DNA from 3 places in the Ruminococcus sp. 8Y-12 genome. Region 3 is predicted to be linked to each of the others. Evidence: riboswitches for the same ligand, from Rfam matches in the RefSeq annotation. Region 3 holds a riboswitch; each other region holds the start of a gene.
What was found. A riboswitch is a leader RNA that binds a small molecule or an ion and turns the genes downstream of it on or off. The one in region 3 is predicted to bind cobalamin.
Positions count from the first base shown of each region.

Region 1: linked by a shared signal. The riboswitch ahead of cbiQ (cobalt ECF transporter T component CbiQ) and the one ahead of AC0THY_RS13300 (complex I 24 kDa subunit family protein) in region 3 are both predicted to bind cobalamin.
Region 2: linked by a shared signal. The riboswitch ahead of AC0THY_RS10970 (energy-coupling factor ABC transporter permease) and the one ahead of AC0THY_RS13300 (complex I 24 kDa subunit family protein) in region 3 are both predicted to bind cobalamin.

Region 1 is NZ_CM176623.1:2,914,050-2,921,870, forward strand. Features, by position in the region: gene AC0THY_RS10980 (sirohydrochlorin cobaltochelatase) at 1-1,108, opposite strand, end outside; gene cbiQ (cobalt ECF transporter T component CbiQ) at 1,270-2,055, opposite strand; cobalamin riboswitch at 2,226-2,409, opposite strand; gene hemA (glutamyl-tRNA reductase) at 2,496-3,767, shown strand; gene hemC (hydroxymethylbilane synthase) at 3,757-4,659, shown strand; gene AC0THY_RS11000 (biotin synthase BioB) at 4,840-5,832, shown strand; gene AC0THY_RS11005 (ABC transporter substrate-binding protein) at 5,842-6,795, shown strand; gene AC0THY_RS11010 (ABC transporter permease) at 6,785-7,579, shown strand; gene AC0THY_RS11015 (ABC transporter ATP-binding protein) at 7,591-7,821, shown strand, end outside.
Region 2 is NZ_CM176623.1:2,905,652-2,913,472, reverse strand. Features, by position in the region: gene AC0THY_RS10975 (energy-coupling factor ABC transporter substrate-binding protein) at 70-387, opposite strand; gene AC0THY_RS10970 (energy-coupling factor ABC transporter permease) at 389-1,138, opposite strand; cobalamin riboswitch at 1,322-1,498, opposite strand; gene AC0THY_RS10965 (precorrin-8X methylmutase) at 1,666-2,304, opposite strand; gene AC0THY_RS10960 (cobyric acid synthase) at 2,301-3,821, opposite strand; gene AC0THY_RS10955 (pyridoxal phosphate-dependent aminotransferase) at 3,748-4,890, opposite strand; gene cbiB (adenosylcobinamide-phosphate synthase CbiB) at 4,916-5,896, opposite strand; gene AC0THY_RS10945 (cobyrinic acid a,c-diamide synthase CobB) at 5,896-7,308, opposite strand; gene cobK (precorrin-6A reductase) at 7,308-7,821, opposite strand, start outside.
Region 3 is NZ_CM176623.1:3,394,233-3,402,053, reverse strand. Features, by position in the region: gene AC0THY_RS13310 ([FeFe] hydrogenase, group A) at 1-952, opposite strand, end outside; gene AC0THY_RS13305 (NADH-ubiquinone oxidoreductase-F iron-sulfur binding region domain-containing protein) at 967-2,838, opposite strand; gene AC0THY_RS13300 (complex I 24 kDa subunit family protein) at 2,835-3,317, opposite strand; cobalamin riboswitch at 3,817-4,003, opposite strand; gene AC0THY_RS13295 (bifunctional 5,10-methylenetetrahydrofolate dehydrogenase/5,10-methenyltetrahydrofolate cyclohydrolase) at 4,604-5,455, opposite strand; gene AC0THY_RS13290 (cyclodeaminase/cyclohydrolase family protein) at 5,471-6,100, opposite strand; gene AC0THY_RS13285 (DUF3786 domain-containing protein) at 6,114-6,764, opposite strand; gene acsV (corrinoid activation/regeneration protein AcsV) at 6,847-7,821, opposite strand, start outside.

The sequences.
Region 1 (7,821 bases), 480 kb from region 3:
CTTCTGTGACCCCATCTGAGATCATTTCCTCCATAGCCTCCCTGACATTGTTGATATGGAGGTTGTCACGCCTCTTCAGTTTTTTTAAGATCATCTTGCTGGTCCAGGCCCGGTAAAGAGTGTGGTCGGAGCAGGCTTTACGGATGTCCTCCTCAATCCGGTCAATATTCTTCTCTCTGGTCTCGGCATAGCTGGTGCCGAAGCTGACAGCCAGGATTGCCTTTTTGGATGTTTTGGGCATAGTGTTACTTCCTCCATAGTATTTTTTGATCTGTATTCCTTCTATGTACTTTTCCAGCATTCCCAGTGTGCGCGGGAGTGCAAGGGAAGGGTTTAGGATTTCTTTTTTGCACAGGTCCTCAAAGAGAAGGACAACGGCAGGGGGCTCCAGGTTTGTCTGGGACAGAATGCTTTTGTTTACAAAGATATCCTCCGGGGAGCCCTCTGCCAGAATCTTCCCGTCCTTAAAGAGGACCACATCATCAGCCCAGCGAAGTGCAAAATCTACATCGTGGGTAGAAATGATCACAGTGATGCCGGCATCTGTCAAAGTGTCAATCAGACGGTTTACCAGTGTGGTATGTTTGGGGTCCAGTGCCGCAGCCGGTTCATCGAAGATGATTACATCCGGGTTCATCACCAGGATATCCGCGATGGAGACCTGTTTTTTCTGCCCGCCGCTTAAGGCGTGGGTAGGTTTGCTGCGAAAGGGGGTGATCTCCAGCTGAGAGATCACCTTCTCCACCTCATTTCTGGCCTTTTCTTCAGAGGCTCCCAGATTCAGGATACCAAAGGAGATCTCCTGATAGACGCTGGCGGAAAAGAGCTGATTATCCGGGTCCTGGAATACAATTCCAATCTTGCTGCGAAGCTTCAAAAGACCTTTTCTGCTGTAATCGTAGGGTTCTCCGTTGTAATAAAGAGTGCCCTCCTGGGGCTTGTGGATTCCGTTCAGACAGAGAAAAAAGGTGGACTTTCCGGAGCCGTTGGCCCCCATAAATGCAATTTTGCGCCCCTTGCGGATGGAAAGGTCAATTCCGTGAAGTGCCTTTGTCCCATCCTCATAGGCAAAGTGTAAGTTTTGCGCCTGGATAATGATATCGTTCATAGTTCCTCCTCATAGGATGCATCAGTGTAACTATTTAGCAGGTCTGCGCATTTACTGCGCGGATCGTAAGAAAATGACTCAGGAGTGCAAAAATCCCATCACCGAGGGAGATTTGAAATGGAATTTTACATGTAACTGTGAAGGGACTGAACAGTTACGAATCAGTAATGTATTCCAAAGCTTCTAAGTAGAATAGAGATAGAGATCAAAGCTGCCTCCAAAGCAATGATATATATAATATGCCGCTTCTTATATGTAAAACTCTCATTCAGAACCCTCAGCTTTCCGTCGTAGCACCGGGACTCCATCGCATCGTAGAGAATATTGGACTTTTTAAAGGACCGCACAAAAAGGGCGGACGCCAGACTTCCAAAGGACTGGCAGGAGGTCTTAAAGTTTACGTTGCCGAGCCTGGAATGCTGGGCAGTGCTCAGTGAATCCGCAATATCAAAGAGCACGAAGATAAACCGGTAGATCAGAAGCATCAGCTCGATTAAAAGATCCGGGCAGTGTATTCTCTTAAAGACACTCAGAATATCTGTGATGGGGGTGGACAGCGATAAAAAATACAGGCAGGACACACTGGCCAGCGCCGTCAAAATCAGCTGGGCCGCCCGCAGAAGGGAGGCTTTGGTACTTGTAATATAGATCCCGCCTATGGGAATGGCAAAGGCATCCATGGGAGTTTTTGAAAAGTTTGCGATAATGGCCAGGGTGCTCAGAAACAGGAAGATTAAAGGCAGCCGCATCAGATACAGATACCTGGAAAAAGGGATGCCTCCCCTACAGACCGTGACATAGCCCATAATTCCCAATACCAGCAGGGAGAGCACAATGGACCTGTCCGCAATACAGAAAATCAGGGTCAGGATACTAAACGCACACTTCGTCTCCGCGTTCACGTAGCGGAGTTTGGAATTATAACAGAGTTTGTCTATGATAATCATAATGCATTCCTTTCAGGAGAACTTACCACTACAATGCTCTCCCCTCGGAGCATTTTTTGATTCACAGGAGTTATTTTCCTGAAATTAAAAAATGCCTGCTTTTTTATTAAGACAGGCACGTAATTTTCCCAATAGAGAAATACAGCACCTAGTCATCGTTCGTAACTATGTGAATTTCCAAGCGTCAGGCAGGTCTTCTGACTTTGAGCCATCACACACCGTTTTGTCTTCCCGCTTTCGCAGTGACTTGTAAAACGGCGCGGCTCATTACAGCGGCGTGACCGTGCGGGCATCTCACCCGGCTTTCCTATTCTCCCCTCCAAGACAAGAGGCACCTGAGGCAATTTAGTTTTGTTTTATTCTATCACCGGGGTTTAGGAATGTCAATGAAGGCCGGCGGTTTTTTACAAAAATCCCTTGATTTTGACAAGTGATGTGCTATGATAAAACAGAGTATACGGGGGAAAGGACAGACACCAGATATGAGTATTCGAATGATAGGTATTGATCACAGCACCGCTGAGATTGATATAAGAACAATTTTCTCTTTTACAAAGACGAAGTGTGCGGATGCTGTGGAGCAGATCAGCCGTAAGGAGCGGATAAACGGCTGTGTGCTCCTGTCCACCTGCAACCGGATGGAGCTCTATGTGAGTTGTGAGGAGGAGTATCAGGGGTCCCTCTATGAGCTGGTCTGCAGCATAAGGGAGCTAAATTCTGAACTCTATCGGAACTATTTTGTGTACCGGGAGGAAGAGGAGGCGGTGAGCCACCTTTTCCACCTGGCCAGCGGACTGAAGTCCAGAATACTGGGTGAGGATCAGATCCTTACCCAGGTGAAGGATGCCCTTACACTGGCCAGGGAGCACTATGCCGCCGACAATGTGCTGGAAACTCTATTCCGCACGGCAGTCACGGCTGCCAAGAAGGTCAAGACAGAGGTGGTGCTCTCCATTGCTAACCGGTCTGTGATACACCAGGCCCTTGCTACGCTTGCCCAGGAGGGGTACCAGGTGGAGGGCAGGACCTGCATGGTGATCGGAAACGGAGAGATGGGAAAACTGGCGGCAACGGTGCTCCAGCAGGCTGGAGCGGACGTTACGGTGACGGTGCGACAGTACCGCAGTGGTATTGTGGATATTCCAAGGAACTGTAAGAGAATCGATTACGGGGAGCGGATGACGCTGTTTCCAAGATGTGACTTTGTAATCAGCGCCACGGCGAGTCCCAACTATACCTTAAAGGAGCACTGCGTCCGGGAGGCAGGGCTCACCCACCCTATTGTCCTGGTGGATTTGGCAGTGCCCAGAGACATCGATCCCCTGGCGGGCCGGCTGCCGTTTGTGAAGCTGTATGATATTGATTATTTCCATGCAGATGTAGAGAACGAAAAGCTGAAGAAAAGTATTGAGTGCGCAGAAAATATCCTAAAGGAGCAGATGGAGGAATTCTATGTGTGGTATGAGTGCAGAGATATGATTCCAAAGATTCAGGGGATCAAAAAGAACGCGGTGGTGGATCTGGATCTGAGAATTCAAAAGATCATCAGGGATCTTCCAATGGAGGAACAGCAGCAGAAAGCGTTGCAGCAGAGTATAGAGACTGCGGCCAGCAAGGTGGTCAACAAAATGATGTTCGGCCTTCGGGATACAATCAGCCGGAAGGCATTTCGAGAATGTGTGGAAGGATTAGAGAAGGTTTATGAAAAATAAGATATGTATAGGCAGCAGGGAGAGCAGGCTGGCGGTGATCCAGTCTGAGATGGTCATGGACTTTATCAGAGAGAACTGTCCGGAGACGGAGCTTGAACTGCTCACCATGAAGACAACCGGGGATCTGATTTTGGACCGCACTCTCGATAAGGTGGGCGGCAAGGGACTTTTTGTGAAGGAGCTGGACCGGGCACTCATGGACAGAAGAAGTGATTTGTCGGTACACAGCCTGAAGGATATGCCCATGGAGGTGCCGAAAGAGCTTCCGATTGTGGCATTTTCCAGGCGGGAGGACCCGAGGGATGTACTGGTACTTCCAGAGGGGTGTGGCGAATGGTCACCCGGGAAACCCATCGGGTGCTCCAGCTTAAGAAGGATGATTCAGCTAAAGGAGCTGCTTCCGGAGGCGGAATTTAAGCCTGTCAGGGGGAATGTGATCACCCGTTTGGCAAAGCTGGATGCGGGAGAGTACAGTGCGCTGATATTGGCGGCAGCTGGTTTGAAGCGCCTGGGACTGGAGGAGAGGATCTCCAGATATTTTGAGCCTGAGGAAATGATCCCATCTGCCGGACAGGGGATACTGGCAGTACAGGGCCGGGCTGGCGGGGACTATGATTACCTGGAGGGATACCGGGATCGGGAGGCTTCTCTGGCGGCTGTGTGTGAGAGGGCTTTTGTGGCGGAGCTGAACGGAGGCTGCAGTTCTCCGGTTGCCGCCCACGCCCGCATTCATGGTGACAGGATAAAGCTGATCGGGCTGTACTACAATGAAGCAGACCAGGGATGGCTTCGGGGCAGCGCAGAGGACTGTGTGGAAAATGCGGAGGAACTGGGCCGCAGGCTGGCCAGGGAGCTGAGAGAAGAATATACCAGTGAGGGCGGATCACATTAGAAAGTAGAATATAAAAATTCCGAAAAGGGTTGTCTTCTTTTCGGAATTTTTTTGTACTATCAAAGGAGATCTTAAAAAGTTACAAAAAATCTATAGATTTTTTCCAATACAAAATAAACATAGTGATATAATTTTATTAGATTTAGTCTAGTAAAATTTGTCAAAGAGAGGTCTTTAGGGATGAAAGAGAAAATTCATAAGTGGAAAGAAGAAATTTTGGCAGGAAGGAAGCTGGAGAGGGAAGCTGTATTAGAGCTGCTGGCATTGGACCCGGAGTCTGAGGAGTGCAAAGCGCTGGGACACGCTGCAGGGGAAGTAGCAAAGATAGTCTCCGGAAACAGGGCCTACCTCTGGGGAGCCATGGGGATCGATTATAAGACCTGTCCTATGAACTGCGATTTTTGCTCCCTGGGGGAAAAGTGGGGAATTGTACAGCAGGAAAAAGAATTCTCTATGGAGGAAATCATAGAAAATGTACGGTGGTATGCAAAAAACAAAGTGCGCTGGATCGTACTTCGGACAACAGAGTTTTACAGCTTAGACCAGTTGGAGGAGCTGATTGGGCGGATTCGAAACGCCGTTCCAGGAGCATACGAGATAGGGCTCAACGTGGGTGAATTTGACGAAAAGAAAGCTGTAAAGCTCTATGAGAGGGGGGTGCAATTTATCTATCACTCGCTGAGGCTGGGTGAGGGAAAGGATACTCTCTTTGATCCCCAGGTGAGAAAAAACACGCTAAACGCGGTGAAGAATTCACCTCTGAAGCTGGTCTTTTTGGTAGAACCCATTGGTGTGGAACACACAAATGAGGAGATTGCGGACATCTGCCAGATGACCATTGACTATGGTGCCATCGTGTCCGGTGCTATGGCCAGGGTTCCGGTTCCCGGAACACCTCTGGGCAGATATCCGCAGATCAGCCAAAAGAGGCTTGCCCAGATCATTGCTGTGATCCGACTGGCTTGCGGATGGCAGGTAAAAGATATATGTGTTCACCCGGCCAGTGAGACAGCGGTGGCCTGGGGCGCCAATGTGGTTGTGGTGGAGACAGGTTCCGTGCCAAGGGACAGGTGCTGTTTCCCTAAAGAAAAATGGAACAGCTTTGATGTGGAACAGGCGGCGGGTTGGTTTCAGACAGAGGGATTTAAGGTGTGCAGCATGGCAGAGGATTAGGAGGAGCGTATGAAGCGATTTTTAACTGTTTTACTGGCAACTGCGATATTGACCTTAGGAATTGCAGCATGCGGGAAGAAGGAAGACACAAGTGCAGCTGTGGGGTCCTGGCAGACAGCACAGACGATTCAGCCATTTTTCTATGGGGAGTACCTGGAGGACGGTTACGAGGTTGAGGTACTGCCTTTTACCAATCCGGGTGATCAGAAGACTGCCCTGCTGGCTGGGGAACTGGACATGACAGGAACTACGATGGTAACTGCCATTACCGCTGCCGAAAAGGGGGAACCCATCCGGATCGTCGCCGGACTGTGTAATAAGTGTTCAGCCCTGGTGGTAAAAAAGGATTCCGGCATAAAAAAGCCGGAGGATTTAAAAGGAAAGCACATTGCCTATGTTCCCGGAACCATGCACCATGCCCTTCTGCTGGAGGTGCTTAAGAGAGCCGGATTGGATGCTGATAAGGATGTGGAGCTGCTTCAGATTGACTTCTTTGACATGGGCCAGGCATTGAGGGAGGGCAGCATCGATGCCTTTCTGAGCGGGGAGCCATACCCCTCGGAGGCGCTTTTGGACGGATATGGAGAGATATTAGAGTATCCATATTTTGACGACAGCATAGGAACCATTAATGCAGCCATGATTGTCAGGGAAGAGACCATCCGGGAGGAGCCTGGAAAAGTACAGGCCCTGGTCAACGCCCATGTAAAGGCCACCAGGGCCCTTCAGGAGGATGAACAAAAGTGGCTGGACGCTGCCTATAAGTTCGGAACTTCAAAGGAGGTTATGGATATCGCGAAAGAAAATATGGAACTGGGGTGGGACATTGACCAGGACTTTATTACCCATACAAAGGCTCTTGCAAAAAAGATGAAGGAGCTGGGAATTATCCGGGAGGTACCGGATGTAGACGCGATGTTTGACCTGTCATTTTTAGAGAAGGCAGAGCAAGATGAAAAATAGTTTAAAATATTGGGTGAGCTGGCTGCTGCCGGCCCTCCTGTGCGCGGTATGGATACTGGCCGCTGAGGCAGGGGGGAAGGAGAGCTATGCGCTCCCCTCACCCAGACAGCTGTTACTGGTGGTATATGATTTTTTGACGGGAACTTTGGAGCTGACCCCCTATTCAGGACAGCTGCCGGAGCATTTGGGCAGAAGCGCATTTCGGGTACTCAAGGGTTTTTTGCTGGCAGGAGGTCTGGGAATCACTATGGGTTTTCTGACGGGCAGACTTCCTTTTTTCAGGAGAATGACCGATCCGCTGGTTCAGGCAGTGAGGGCAATCCCGGGGATAGGCTTTCTGCCGATTTCTATTGTATGGTTCGGCGTGGGAGAGAAAAACACCCTGTTTCTGATCACACTGGCTGCTTTTTTTCCGATCTACTTAAATACCCAGGAGGGGGCTGCCTCTATTCCGGAGGATTATTTGAGAAGCGGAAGGATGCTGGGAGCAAGAAAGGCCTCCCTGTTTTGGCATGTCATCCTTCCGGCAGCGGTTCCCCAGGTATTTGTGGGGCTGAGACTGGGTCTGGGAGTGGCCTGGGCTTATCTGGTGCTGGGGGAGATGACCGGTGTGTCCAAGGGCATCGGAGCAGTGATGATGAATGGAAGAATGCTGGGAAATGTGGAGCTGGTCATGACCGGAATGATCGTCATCGCAGCTGCAGGGAAACTGACGGATTATCTGCTGCTCAAAGTGTATGAACTGGCCTATCCGGGGCCGAAGAGAACGGGTATCAAAGGATAGGAGGGGAGATTATGGTGAAGAGAGCAGAATGTCTGCTGGAACTTAAAAATGTGGGAAAGCGTTTTCTCTCTCCCGGCAGCAAAACCCTTCAGGTGCTTGAACACGTGGATCTGAACGTAGGGAGGGGGGAACTCATTGCCATACTGGGGCCAAGCGGCTGTGGAAAGAGCACCCTGCTGAATATCATAGCGGGATTTGAGAAAGCGGACCAGGGCGAAGTCCTCCTGGAGGAGAAACCTGTG
Region 2 (7,821 bases), 490 kb from region 3:
GCCGCAAAATCATCAAAACAGATGATTGAGTGACACCCCATCAACTTCAGTTTTCTCAGCTTGTCTTTCTTACGCCTCGCCGTGGAGCTTCATCTGTTTTTTGCGCTCTACGAACCTGCCCATGAAAAAGGCGATGATTCCGACTCCGATTCCCGTCTGGATGCAGAAGATCAGGCTCTCCACCTCTCCCGGCAGTTCTCCGTCCAGCATCGTCTCCAGCACTGGTGTGAACCAGGGCTCATACTCACCGCTGATCTCCTCCACCATCACGCTTCCCGCATCGTCCGATCCGCCAAACTCCGCTCCCTTCATCGCAAACAGAGGTACGATTGCGATTACGAGAACGAGAACAAGCAGTACAATTACCGTCTTTGTATTCTTTGTCATATTATTTTGCCTCCTTTACAAAACCGATGGATTTCAGCTCCGGCATAGCGAAGGATTCCAGTCCGATGATAATCACTACGGTTAAGATGCCCTCAATGACTGCCAGGGGAAGCTGTGTCGGTGCAAACACGCCCAGGAACTTCACAATGGAGGCGCCCACGCCGCCCTCCGCGGAGGGGTTTGCCATAGCAAGCTGCACACTTGTCACACAGTAAGTAAACAGGTCTCCGAGCGCTGCTGCCAGAAAGATGTTTACCTTTCGGTTAATCTTTGTCTTAGAGAGCAGCTTGTAGATTCCAAAGGACACCAGAGGCCCTGCGACCGCCATGGAAAAAGTGTTTGCCCCAAGGGTGGTCAATCCGCCGTGTGCCAGCAAAATAGCCTGGAATAACAATACGATAATACCCAGGATACTGACTGCAGCGGGACCAAAAAGGATAGCTCCAAGTCCTGTGCCGGTCATATGGGAACAGCTTCCAGTAACGGACGGAATCTTCAGTGAAGAAATCACAAAAATGAAAGCGCCTGACATGGCAATCAGGGTAATCGCCTTACGGTTTTCCTTTAAGGTCTTTTTGATGGATAAAAATCCGGCTGCTAAAAACGGGATGCAGACAACTCCCCATCCTACGCAGAACGCAGGCGGAAGATATCCCTCCATGATGTGCATCGCGTTGGCCACCGGCGCAACGGAAAATATGCAGGCAAATGCGATTGCAATTTTCAAAAGTTTTTTCTCTGTCTTTGACATTCTTGATCCCCTTCCTTATTTTTATATATGGTTATTAGAATTACAAAACCTTTGTACTCCTCTCCCACCCCCTCTTTTCAGGGCATTCAAAGAACATAGAAAACAAAAAGGCGCTCCTTCCGGGAACACCTTCCATCCTAGTCAAGTTCAATAGAATGAATATTTCTTCAGCCCAGAAATATAATTCTCCATCTCTCTGCACCAAGTATCCTGGCTCTGCTTCCTCCTCCTAAGCGCCTTCCCAGCTTTCGCCAGTGGCATTTGCTTATTCGTCCGCAATACAGTAGTGGTGACTGCCCGGTTTCTCCGTGTTCCTTGTGCGATATTTCGTAACTGTTCAGTACCTTCACAATTACATGCAAAAATCCATTTAAAATCACCTTCGGTGATGGGATTTTTGCACTCCTGAATCATTTTCATACGGTCTGCGCAGCAAATACGCAGACCTGCTGAATAGTTACGGTATTTCTATCTATGCAGATATGGTTTTCAAAAATTATTATACCTTTTCTTCCATATTTCGTCAATCATAATCTATCGTTATTGATCATATAAAGTAGAGCATTACAGATACACGCCGCAATGTTGCTGCCCCCTTTACGCCCTCTGGCTACAATACAGGGAACGTCTGTCTGTATGATCAGCTCCTTGGACTGCACCACATTGACAAATCCAACAGGGACCCCAATGATCAGTTCCGGCTGCAGATTTTTTTCCTTTACCAGCTCATACAGGCGCACAAGCGCAGTAGGTGCATTTCCAATTGCAAAAATCAGAGGCTTATTAAGCTGCACAGCTTTCTCCATACTCACAGCAGCCCTGGTGATCCCTCGACTCTTTGCCTCCGCGGCCACATCCTCATCAGATATAAAGCAGAACACCTCTCCTTTGTATCTGGCTAAGGCCCTTTTGTTGATTCCGGCTTTTGCCATCTGTGTGTCTGTGACAATACAAGCCCCGTTCCTGATCGCAGCCACAGCCTGTTCTACAGCCCCCTTTGAAAAATATAGGTTATCCGCATAGTCAAAGTCTGCGCTGGTGTGAATGCACCTCTTGATGATCGGCTCCTGATCCCCAGGCAACTCTCTGCCCAGTTCCCGGGAGATGATCTCAAAGCTTCTCTTTTCTATATCCATTGGTTTTACATTTTCCAGTTCTATCTTCATGACCCCTCCACTCCGTTCTCCAGGATCTCATAGATCCTTTTCATATCCAAATGCTCTCTCAGCTCTTTCGCCAAAATATTGTACTGGGTCTCCTTAAACTCCCTAAAATCAACTGAGGCAATGTCACTGGCGTCAATCCCCTTTCTGCGTCCAAGTGCCATGACAACTTCCCTGGCCACTCCCTCTTTGTCAAACACGCCGTGCACATAGGTGCCGTAGACATTGTCCCTGCTGGCTCCATCTGCCTTTGCTCCCTCTCTTTTTACAAAGTCCTCAATGCTGGTGAGCGCAGCCGCCCCCTCCTTTAGAGCACTGGCTCCCATGTGGATCTCATAACCCTCCAGTTCAATTCCATTCAATCCCCGCAGAGCGCCAGCCGCACCGCTGAACCGGCCCCTTACCCGGGTTCTCGTCTTGCTTCCCTCAAACACAGTGTCTATGGGCAGCAGCCCCATGCCTTTGATCTGGCCTCCGGCCTCAACGCCCTGGGGATCACTTAGCGTATCCCCCAGCATCTGAAACCCACCGCACACCCCGAAGATCACCGTTCCGGCTGACGCTGCCTTTAAGACCGCGGCCTCCAGGCCATTTTGACGCATCCAGAGCAGATCTTCCATGGTATTTTTGGTTCCGGGAAGTATGATCATATCCGGATTTTTTAGTTCTCCCGCATGACGGATATAGCGCAGGGATACTCCGTCCATGCTCTCAAAGGGGTTAAAGTCCGTAAAGTTGGAGATCCGTGGTACCCGTATCACCGCAATGTCGATCACTCCCACTTCCCCCTGCCCTTCAAAGCGTGTGGTGAGGCTGTCCTCATCCTCCACCTCAATGTTTAAATAGGGAGCTACTCCCACCACCGGTACCCCAGATCTTACTTCCAACTGCTCCAGTCCCGGCTCCAGAATGGTCTTGTCCCCCCGGAATTTATTCACAATCAGGCCTTTGACCAAAGCCCTCTCGTCCTCCTCAAGCAGCATCACAGTCCCGATCAACTGCGCAAAGACACCGCCCCTGTCAATATCACCCACCAGCAAAACCGGCGCCTTTACCCGCTTGGCAAGCCCCATGTTGACAATATCCTCCTGTCGCAGATTGATCTCAGCAGGGCTGCCCGCGCCCTCGATGACTATGATGTCATACTCCTGATTCAGCGTCTCAAAGGCCTCCATCACCTGTGGTACCAGCTTTTTCTTGTATGCAAAATACTCTCTTGCACTCATATTTCCCAAGACTTCACCGTTTACGATCACCTGGGAGCCCGTGTCATTAGTGGGCTTTAAAAGTATGGGGTTCATCTCCACCCTGGGCTTTATTCCCGCTGCCTCAGCCTGCATCACCTGGGCCCTTCCCATTTCCAGCCCATCCTCTGTGATAAACGAATTCAGAGCCATATTCTGGGACTTAAAGGGCGCCGTCTTATAGCCGTCCTGGTGAAAGATCCTACACAGCCCTGCTGCGATCAGGCTCTTTCCCGCATTGGACATGGTTCCCTGTATCATAATTACTTTTGCCATCTGCTTTCTCCTCCGTTTCACTGCCGGCTTCCCAAATAATCTCCCTTAAGGCTGCTGCAAAGGCCGCGTTCTCCTCCCTGGTCCGAACCGCAATCCGATAGTACCCCGCGCACAGGTTCCGATAGTTCCCGCAGTCGCGTATCAGGTAGCCTTTTCTCTGACATGCCTCAGCAAGCCCCAAAGGTCCCTTGAAAAATATGTAGTTTGCAGCAGGTCTCCAGACAGAACATCCCATATTTTTCAATTCCCCGGCCAGATACTGCTTTTCCTCCGAGATCAGGGCTCTGGCCGTCTGTACATAGACATCCTCCGAGAGCGCGGCCACACCTGCTCTCTGGGCCGGCAGGGAAACACTCCACGGCTGCATCACCCGCCGCATTTTTTCCAGCACCTGAGGGTCTGAACAGATTCCATAGCCCAGGCGCAGCCCGGGCATGGCATAGATCTTCGTAAATGCATTCAGCAGAAAAAGACTGGGGTACCGGCCTGTCCAGTCTTTCAGCGTGTACTCCCGCGGCTCATCCAGAAAGCCGTTGAAGCACTCATCCACCACCATAGTAACCCGGCACTGCGTACACTTCTCTGCAATCTGAAGCAACAGTTTCCGATCCGTGAGGCTGCCCGTGGGATTGTTTGGATTGCACAGAAACAGCATGTCCACATCCGATGAGATATACTCCAGGTAGTCCGCTTGGATCACAAAGTCCTTATCCCCCCGCAGGAGGTAATACTCCACCTGGCACCCTGCTGCCAAGAGCGCCTCCTCATACTCCGCAAACCCGGGAGCTGCCAAAAGCGCCTTCTTTGGCTTCAACCCCAGAGCCAGCGCAAAAATCAGCTCTGCTGCCCCATTTCCGAAAATCAACTGTTCCGGCTCTGTTCCTGTCTTATTGACCAATGTCTTTTTTAATTCCCGATGCTCCACATCCGGATAGTTTGCAATCCTCCCCGCGCTCTCCTGCACTGCTTTTAAAACACCCGGGGGGGGCCCCAGGGGATTGATATTCGCAGAATAGTCGGCTATATACTTCTGTGAATACACATCTCCCCCGTGTTTATGTTTTGCCATGCCTTCTGTCCTCTCTTCCCTTATGCTAAACTAAACCACTCCCTATCCAGAGCACAGCAAGTACTTTTGCCACCCCCAGAATCACCATGGACAGAACTGCTGTCCCGTAAAGCAGCCTGTTTGCTCTTCGAATATCCTCAAACTCTACCGGCCGCACTGCATCTCCGATTGTCTTTTTCTTATAAAGAGTACCAAAATACCACGCATCCCCGGCAAGCTGTATCCCCAGAGCTCCTGCCATCACTGCCTCTGTCTGCGCGGAATTGGGACTGGCATGATTAAATCTGTCCCGTTTCCAGACAGCGAAGGCCCGCTTGCGGTCCAAACCGGTGAAACTGCAGGCCAGTATCATGAACAGCCCCGAGAGTCTGGCCGGAAGATAGTTCACCGCATCATCCAGCTTGGCTGCTGCCCTTCCAAAATAGAGGTACTTCTCATTTTTATACCCCACCATGGAATCCATGGTGTTGATGGCCTTATAGAAATATCCCAGGGCAGGACCTCCGATGGCCAAAAAGATCATGGGGGCAATCACTCCGTCGGACGCATTCTCCGCCACCGTCTCCACAGCCGCCTTGGTCACGCCAGCTTCATCCAGCACCTGGGTATCCCTTCCCACAATCATAGAGACCGCAAAGCGGCTCCCCTTAAGATCCCCTTCCTTCAGACGCTCATACACCTTCATGCTCTCATCCCTCAGAGCCTTTGTGGCCAGCAGCTGATAGCACATCACTGTCTCAAGAACAAACCGAAATCCCCATCCCAGCTTTCCAGCCCCATATAACAGCAGCGCCGGAACTGATGTGGTAATGGCCGTCACAGCCACCACCAGAAAAATCCCGGCTGCCAGCTCCCCGCGCTTTGTCCCAGGGAACACACGGCGCAGGGCTTTTTCCGCCGCTCCAATCAGATTTCCCACCAGGCGGATAGGATGGTAGAGGAAATGGGGATCTCCGATGACCAGATCCAACAGAAAACCAAGTATAAGCGCTCCCAGTGAAAGCATCATTCCGTCTCTCCTCCTGATTCTTCTGCAAACTTTACACATTCCTTTAAAAAGTCAGCGGCAAGCCTTGGGTCTGCATGGTAATACAGATGAGGAAATCCCATCAGAGTCCTATCGCTTGCATGTATGCACTTCCAGCTCCGGCTGCGAAGGGGTTTCTTTGCCGTAAAGCTCTCCCCGCAGCTGGTGCTGTCAAAATAGTGGAACTCATGGCCCTTCAGAGCTGTACAGCCGCTGCCCAGGATTCCTTCCCGGTTGGCTTTCAGACCGATATACCCAAACCTGGTGAGTTTTCCTGTATAGTAAGCACTTCCTTCCACAGCTCCCACACCTGCAAACTTTCTGCCCTCCATATCCTCCATGGTCTCATGAAGGTACATAAACCCTCCGCACTCTGCCATCACCGGCATCTTACTCTTAACCGCTCTGAGGATCTCCTGCCGCATGGAAGTATTCTTCTCCAACTGTTCTGCGAACAGCTCCGGGTACCCGCCGCTAAGCAGCAAACCCTGACTGCCCTCCGGCAGACTACTGTCACACAGCGGCGAGAAATAGGCGATCCTGGCTCCCAGGTCTTCCAACAGCTTTAGATTGTCTTCATAGATAAAGCAGAAAGCATCATCCTTTGCCACGGCAACCACCGGCGCTGCCGCCCTTATCCCGTCTGTCTTGGCCTCCTTGTACAGGGAGTCAAGGCAGACGGGTCTTTCACAGCACAGATCAGGAGCGCTCTCAGCCACGTTAACTATGCCCTCCAGATCCAACGTCTCCTCAAAAATGGCGGCAAGCCTTTTCAGCCTCCCTTTCAGGTCCTCCACCTCATCTGGAAGCACCAGCCCCAGGTGGCGGCTCTCGATGGCCATATCCGGCACTCTCGGCACATATCCAAGGGGACGGATACCCAGTTCCTCTTTGACCATTTCTGCCAGTTCCCGGTACATCCCCTGACTTGTCTGATTGAAGATCACGCCCTCTATCCCGCTGTCACTTTGGTAGGTCAGAAATCCTTTAAGAAGTGCCAGCGCAGATACGCTCATCCCTCTTGCGTCCGCGATCAAAATCACCGGTGTCTTTGTCACTCTGGCCAAGTCATAGGCGCTTCCCCTGGTGCTGATACCGCCCAGGCCGTCATAGAAGCCCATGACCCCCTCCATCACTGAGAGTTCTCCCTCCTGTGCCCCTCTGGCGAAGAGATATCTGGTCATCACCTCATCCGTAAAAAAAGTGTCCAGGTTTCTGGAGGTTGTTCCCAGCACCCTTGCGTGAAACATGGGATCAATATAGTCAGGACCGCATTTAAATGCCACAGGCCTTCTTCCCCGTTCCAGTAAAGCCTGCAGAATCCCACAGGTGATCATAGTCTTTCCACTGCCGCTTGAGGCGGCGCTGAGCATAAATCTGGGTGACTGCATTAGTCCTCACCTCCAGTAAATGAAAGGATATAGACAGGATTCATCCCCATCATCATGTGATAATCGCCCACCTCCCTGGCCCTGGCAGAGGAAACGCACACAATATCCCGCTCCCTTACCCCCAGCTCTCTCATGCAGGCAGCCGTCTCTGCCACTGTCTCAAGTGCAATGGCGTTTACCACCACCCTGGTCAGGGGATTTTTAGCAAAAACCACATCTAAGATCCGTCTCATATTACCCGAAGATCCACCGATGAACACATGGGTGGGCGCGGGCAGTCCCTCCAAAGCCTCCGGCGCCAGCCCCTCCACCACAGTTAGGTTGTCCGCCCGGAACTTTACCTGGTTTTTCCGGATCAGCTCCACGGCCTCCGGCTTTTTCTCCACCGCGTACACCTGTCCTTCACAGGCCACAAGAGCCATCTCAACAGCCACAGACCCAGTTCCGGCTCCCACGTCATAGACGACCGAATCCCTTTTAAGTCCAAGCTTTGAGATGGAAATGCTGCGCACC
Region 3 (7,821 bases):
AGGAGATATTCTCCACATACTCCGGATACTGGTCGTGTACAAACTTAACCCATGCAGGGCAGCAGGAGGTCAGCAGAGGCAGGTTTTCTTCTGTGTTGATGCGTTCCACAAACTCTTCCGACTCCTCGATCACCGTCAAATCCGCGCTGAAGGAGGTATCATACACCTCATCAAAGCCCATGCGGTGCAGCACATTCACGATCTTGCCCATCACACTTCTGCCCTTCTGCAGACCAAAGGCGTCTCCCACAGCCACACGCACGGCAGGCGCCACCTGGGCCACCACTCTGGTGTCCTTGTCCGCCAGGGCATCCCACACTTCATCCATGTGGGTTTTGATGCTGATGGCTCCGGTGGGACAGTATACACGGCACTGGCCGCAGTTTACACAGTCCGTCTCCGCAATGGGTTTATTGAATGCAGGCATTACCATAGCGTCTGTGCCCCGGAATGCGAAGCCCAGTGCACCGATCCCCTGGATTTCCTCGCAGGCACGCACACAGTCACCACAGAGTATACACTTATTCGGGTCCCGGACAATGGAGGGGGAACTGGTATCTAAGGGGCGCAGCTCTCTTGTATTTTTAAAGCGCACATTTGTCACACCCATACGGTGAGCAAGCTCCTGAAGCACACACTCCCCGCTCTTTACACAGGTGGTACAGTCTCTGCAGTGGGCTGCCAGAAGAAGCTCCACAATAAGCTTTCTGTATTTTTTGATTCTTCCCGTATTGGTGTATACCACCATTCCATCCCTGGGTTCCTCGGAGCAGGATGCAAAGGTCCTTCCCCTGTCATCCTCCACAGTGCAGAGGCGGCAGGCGCCAAATGTGGATACCTCGGAATGATAGCAGAGTGTAGGCAGCGATATGCCCGCCTTTCTGATCACAGAAAGGACATTCTTTTCATCGGTATATTCAACCTTTCTACCGTCTATTGTCATATAAGCCATATCTCTTATCCCTCCTATGCTTCGATATAGACTGCATCAAAGGCGCAGTTATCTTTACATGCCCCGCACTTGATACACAAGTCATTGTTAATGGTATAGGCGTGTTTCAGCTTTCCGGTGATAGCTCCCACCGGACAGTTCTTGGCACACTTGCTGCAGCCCTTGCAAAATTCCGGATTTATCTTAAATTTGCGCAGCGCCTGACAGGTCTTGGAAGCGCACTTTTTGTCAACGATATGCTCAATGTATTCCTGTCGGAACGTCTTTAAGGTGCTGAGAACCGGAAGCGGAGCGCTCTTTCCCAGACCGCAGAGAGCCATGCTCTTGACCATCTCCGCCAATTCCTCCAGCTGATCCAAGTCCTCCAGTTCGCCTTCCCCTGCAACAATGCGCTCCAGGATCTCCAGCATCCGCTTTGTACCCTCCCTGCAGGGAACACACTTACCACAGGATTCTCTCTGGGTAAAGCTCATAAAGAAGCGCGCCACTTCCACCATGCAGGTATGCTCGTCCATCACCACCAGGCCTCCGGAGCCCACGATGGCATTGTACTTCTTTACAGAGTCGAAGTCCAGTCCGATATCCAGATGTGGAGTGATCAGACATCCGCCGGAGGGTCCGCCGATCTGTACTGCCTTAAACTCTCCGTCGCCCTTTATTCCGCCGCCGATATCATAGATGATTTCCCTGAGTGTGGTACCCATAGGCACCTCGATCAGTCCTGTATTTTCAATGGCCCCAGTGATGGAGAAGGTTTTCGTTCCGGGACTTCCCTCGGAACCGATCCCCCTGTACCACTCTGCTCCCTTTAAAACGATCTTAGGCACATTGGCAAAGGTCTCCACGTTGTTTAACACCGTGGGCTTCTCCCATAGGCCTTTCTCAACCGTACGGGGCGGTTTTACACGGGGCATTCCCCTGTTTCCCTCAATGGATGCCGTCAGGGCGCTTCCCTCGCCGCATACAAAGGCTCCTGCTCCGCGGTTTATGTGCAGGTGGAAATCAAACCCACTGCCCATAATATCGTCGCCCAGCAGATGATACTGCTCAGCCTGGGCAATGGCCAGCTTTAGGCGGGCCACAGACAGTGGATACTCTGCACGCACATAAATGTACCCCTCATGAGACTGAACCGCGTAGGCTGCTATGATCATGCCCTCAATCAGTTTGTAGGGGTCACCTTCCATAACACTGCCGTCCATGAAGGCTCCGGGGTCACCCTCATCGCCGTTACATACAATGTAGCGCACCTTTTCCGCCTGCCTGGCCACCTGTTTCCATTTCCGCCCGGCAGGGAAACCTCCGCCTCCCCTTCCTCTCAGTCCGGACTTGTCCACCTCATCGATCACCTGATCCGGGGTCATGTCAAACAATGCTTTTGCAAGGGCGTCAAAACCGCCCGCTGCTATGTATTCGTCAATGGATTCCGAATTGATATTTCCACAGTTCTCCAGGACAATGCGGGTCTGCTTGGCGATAAAGGGGATGTCACTGGGACGCTCATAGGCATTGTCCCCTTTGCGGTAAAACAGCCGCTCTACAGGTTCCCCGCGCTGGATGGTTCTCTCAAAGATCTCCTTGCAGTCCTCGGGCTGTACTTTTACATATTGGTAATCATAGGGCTCTATGCGCATCAAAGGGCCCAACTCGCAGATTCCCTGACATCCTGTCTTAATGACACCCAGATGGGGAACCTCCTCCTGCATCTCCACCGTAACTCCGTCCACATCCTCACAGAGCAGAGCCATCTGCTCGTAAATCTTCTGGGAGCCGGATGCAATGCACCCGGTGCCCGAACAGACGAGGACACGACAGGTATAGGATTCCAGATCCTTCTGTACAGCAGTTCTCTGATTTTCCAGTGCTGCTTTGCTATCTATGCTCATACGCTCTTCTCACCTCTCAATTTTTCTATTAATTCCAATGCTTTTTCCGGGGTCATGTTGGGATGAACCTCGTCATTGACGGTCAGTGTTGGGGCCAGTCCGCAGGCGCCCAGACAGGATACGGTCTCCACGGTAAACAACATGTCATCCGTGGTGTGTTTTTTCTGGCTAAGCCCCAACTCCTTAAACAGCGCCTCCTGAATCAGAGCAGACTTTCGCACATGGCAGGCTGTTCCGTCGCACACCTTAATGATATATTTACCTTTTTGATCAAAGGAAAAGTTCTCATAAAAGGTTGCAACGCTGTAGGCCTTGGCCTCTTTTACCCCGATCTCCTTTGCCACATACGTGAGCAGTTCCCCCGGCAGATAACGGTATTCCCCCTGGATATCCTGCATAATCGGGATCAGGGAACTTTGTTTTTTACCGTAATGGGCTATGATCTCATCTGCCTTTTGGTAAAATGACTGGTCTAGCATACAATATACCTCCTTTAATTTTATCGCACAAACAGATTATGCAATTCGCTTGTGTATAATACTTATATTATAATAGATATCATATTTTTGCACAACTTATAATTTTTATCATTAAGGATATTATTTAAATATATACAATTTATAGTTGTCTCAACCTACCTGCAGAGTCAATTTGATATTCGTTTTACAAAGGCCACAATGGAAATTACTCCTGTGGGTAACAATGTACAGGCAGATGAATATAAGCTAAAAAAGCACAATATCTTTTCCGACTCAGCTCATAAAAATAGAGCTGAGAACGAAAAATCTATTGTGCTTTTTGTTATTCGGAAACGGGCTGCGGAATTCCCGCTTCAGAAGGAGGTATTTTGTGTATTTAATGAAATGCTATGAGATGCATTCAATAAAGCCAAAAAAATATGCCTGCTACCCTGCAGACATCTGATACGAAATGAAAGTACTCTTCTATTTCGGATTGGATGTTAAACTTTACACGGAAGCTCATCTCACATACCAAGCAGGTTTCCTGACTTACAGATCATTACGCTGTCTCTCCTTCTCACAAATGGGTATGCAATGGATGATTGAGACAGAATTCCCTGTTTACAGTGACCGGATCGCTCAGGACTTTCACCTGATTCCCTCTTCAGAAGCGGGGCTTCTGCACTTGATACGGCAATATTAAATTACACATCTATAGTATAGATGAATTGCCCATAATTGTCAACAAAAATGATGAGGGGCTGAACAATACAAGTCCAAATCTGTTACAGGCTGAGGGGGACGCTTCCACCGGCGCAGGGCTATCCTTCGTGGACGCGTGCAACATTCCGATGAACTATCTGCTAACTACAACTAAGGGACTCAGGAGCTCCTTCGTCCCTAAGTTTCCGTAAGCAGAGGATTTCATCTACATTAAAAGCGCACGCTAATTGTCCACGAAGGATAGCCCTGCGCCGGTGGAAGCTGTTTCCCGTAGGCGGGAGATGGTGCCACTCAGGCGATCTCCAAACAAGCTCTAGGGAATTTCTATGTTCCAGAACACAGTCACCCGGGCGTTGGCAGCTCTCTAAGCAAACAATTAACGTGCGTTTTTAGCGGCGGGGAAATGACCGTTTACGGAAACTTGGACGCGAAGGCTTTCCTGAGCGTCCTTAGTTGCAGTTAACGGTCAGTTCCCCAGAGCGTTGCACGTGTTTGCGTGAGAGCTGCCAACGCCCGGGTGACGTCCTGGTGGTAACGCAAGTAACAGACCCGACCCGTCCGATCTGTTACCCCTAACTAGGTTATCTGTTTGCCTTCGCTGCCGCTTCCACCACATGCCCTACCAGCACAGAAGTGGTAACACTTCCCACGCCGCCGGGTACCGGAGTGATCGCCTCCACGATGGGCTCTACCTTTGCGTAATCCACGTCACCGCAAAGTTTTCCCTCAGCATTCACATTGATTCCCACATCAATGATCACCTGTCCCGGTGATACATAGGTGTCATCCACTACACCGGCACGTCCTGCTGCCACAATTACGATATCCGCTTCCTTAACAACAGAGGGCATATCCACTGTTCTGGTATGGCAGATCGTCACCGTAGCATTCTTTTTGATCAGCATCATGGCCGCTGGTTTTCCAACTACCAGGCTTCTCCCCACCACCACTGCCTTCTTTCCGGTGCAGTCAATTCCATAATGGTCTAAGATTTCCATGCACGCCTGGGGAGTACATGGCGGGAATCCCACATCTTTGCCTGTGAACACACCTGACATGGAGCCATCTGTCATACAGTCCACATCCTTTGCAGGGTCCAGGGCTGCCTCAATCTCAGTCTGATTGAGATGTCTGGGCAGAGGACGGAACAAGAGAACGCCGTGAATCTTGTCATTCTCATTTACCTCTTTAATTACTTTCAGGACATCCTCCTGGCTGGCATCCTCAGGCAGTAAAAACTTCTCGCAGGCAACTCCCAGAGTCTCGCAGCGCTTGGTTGCACCTCTCTCATAGGAAATATCGCTCTCGTTCTCGCCCACCCGGATAATTCCCAATGTAGGTTTTACCCCTTTTGCCTCAAGCTCTGCCACCTGAGTTTTGATTCTCTCATTTAAAGCTGCTGTTACTTCTTTTCCCAACAATTGTTTTGCCATAAGTCTTTTTCTCCTTTATTTCAATCTTCCAAGCACGCTTGTAAAAATAGCTTCCGCCTTCTTCGGATACTCGGCCAGCATGGCATCTGCCTTCTGGTTCAGCTCCTGTGCATATTCCCTGTTCTTCATGGATTTGGTGTTTATGTACACGTTCAGGGACGCGCCTTCCAACGCTGCTTTGCAGAATGCAGCGCCCACTCCTGCATCACTGATGGCCAGGGCAGAACCCTTTGCTGCAAACTCCTCAATGATATCAATGGCCTCACAGCACTTCTCCATAATCTCCATTGGCACAGAGCAGGCATCCTTCAGAACGATCTCCATGACTCTGGCCTTTTCTGCCTTTTCTTCCTCCGTCTCCCTGGGCATACCGTATGCCTTGGAGAGGGGTTCAAATACCTCCGCGTCTCTCTCAACGAGTTTCAGAAGTTCTGCCTGAAGCTTATCGCATTTTGCCTTCAGCGCATACATCTCCTCCTCCACATCCGCGTACTTCTTTTTGCCCACAGTGAGGCTTCCCACCATGTTACCCAGGGCGGTCCCAATGGCTCCCACCAAAGCGGATGCCCCGCCGCCGCCTGGTACAGGCGCTTTGCTTGCCAGCACTTCCACAAATTCATTGCACGGTACTGTTGAAAATCCCATAATCTACTACCTCCTAAATATTCTTAGCTGATTTTTTTAAAGTGCCGATTGCGATATCTCCCACCACTGCCAGATCCTCCGCCTCAAAAGAGAGAGGGAAATTGTCTGAAAACAAAATCTGGGAAGAGGGAGGAAACTCCTCGTCCGGCGCCCACAGGATGAAACGCACAAAATGGTTGTTGATAAACTCAAACTCATAGGAAATATCCCCCAGTTCAAGCCTCTTGGCACCGATCTTTTCCATCTGCCCGGCAAACTGTTCCTGCCTGGCGGCATATCCGTATGCCAGCCTCATCAGGCACCTGCCCTGGAACTGGCGGAAATACACCTCTCCCCAGGGTACCTCCCGGTAGGTGAGGAACTTTCCTGTGCCCACGGAGGACACCCCTTTTGTGAGAAAGCGGATCACTATGATCTTTGCCGCTGTTTCCTCCAGAAGAGCCCCGTACTGGTTGTCTACTGTCTTAGCCTTCTGAACAGAAAAATCGGGCCAGCTGACCAGATAGGATTTCTGCATCAGACGAATTTCAAACATCCCCTTCTCAGGATCATAGGGAACCCCTGTGCGGTGGCTGGCCTCCACTGGGTCCAGCTTTCGGTATTCCTCCAGATAGTGCTCAAAAGGGATGCGCTCTTTGTTGTCTTTTTCGTACTCTATATTCATTGGGGGCTCCTTCATTTTACGGAAGGCCGGGGATTTTGGCTTGATCTCCGGCCTTCTCATTCTTTCTGACTGAGGCTTTCCCTTACCTGTTGGGAAACAGGGAAGCGTCCGTATGAGGCAGGAAACACGCTCCCACAAACTCATCCATATACTGGGGAATTGCACTCAGTTCTATATAGGTCATATTCTGGGCAACCTCATAGACCTTTCGTTCTGACTCGGTAGAGAACAGCATGGCGTAGGCTCCCGCGAGGGAAGAGTTGCCGATATAGTGGTACATTTCCACCGGAACATCCGGGAACATTCCGATGTGAATGGCATTTTCCATATTAATTCCACTTCCGATGCCCCCTGCCACATACACATTTTCTATCATAGAGACATCAAAATCGCAGTAGGCCAGCATGGTGCGGATTGCGGAGAAGATGGCTCCCTTGGCCCGGATGAAGTTGTCAATATCCACCTCCGTGATCTCCACATCCTTCACAGAGTCCGCCTCATTCTCAAAGGCCAGCACATAGCTGCCCATGCCGTAGCTGTCTCGCTTGACCCTGCGTCCCTCCCGCACAAACTTGCCTTTGGGATCTATGATGCCGCAGCGGAACAGCTCGCTGATTACGTCAATAATACCGGACCCGCACAGGCCGATGGGCTTTGTGCCCTCCTCCCCCACAATCTGGTAGGACGGCTCCATGGTCTCCTGATCAATGGTACAGGCCTCAATGGCCCCGTCAGTTGCCCTCATGCCGCAGCTGATATCCCCGCCCTCAAAGGCGGGACCCGCAGAGCAAGCACAACTCATGAGAAAGTCTGAATTTCCAAACACGATCTCCCCGTTGGTCCCCAGATCGATAAAGAGGGAAAACTCCGGCTTATTCCAGATCATGCTCACAAAGGCACCGGCTGTGATATCTCCGCCCACATAGCTTCCGATGTTGGGGGCCAGGATAATGTGTGCATCAGGATTCACATCCACTCCTATATCAGACGCAAACAGTGCGTTCGTTTTAAAGAATGTGGGGATATAAGGCTCCATGCGAAGGGGGTCCGCATTGAT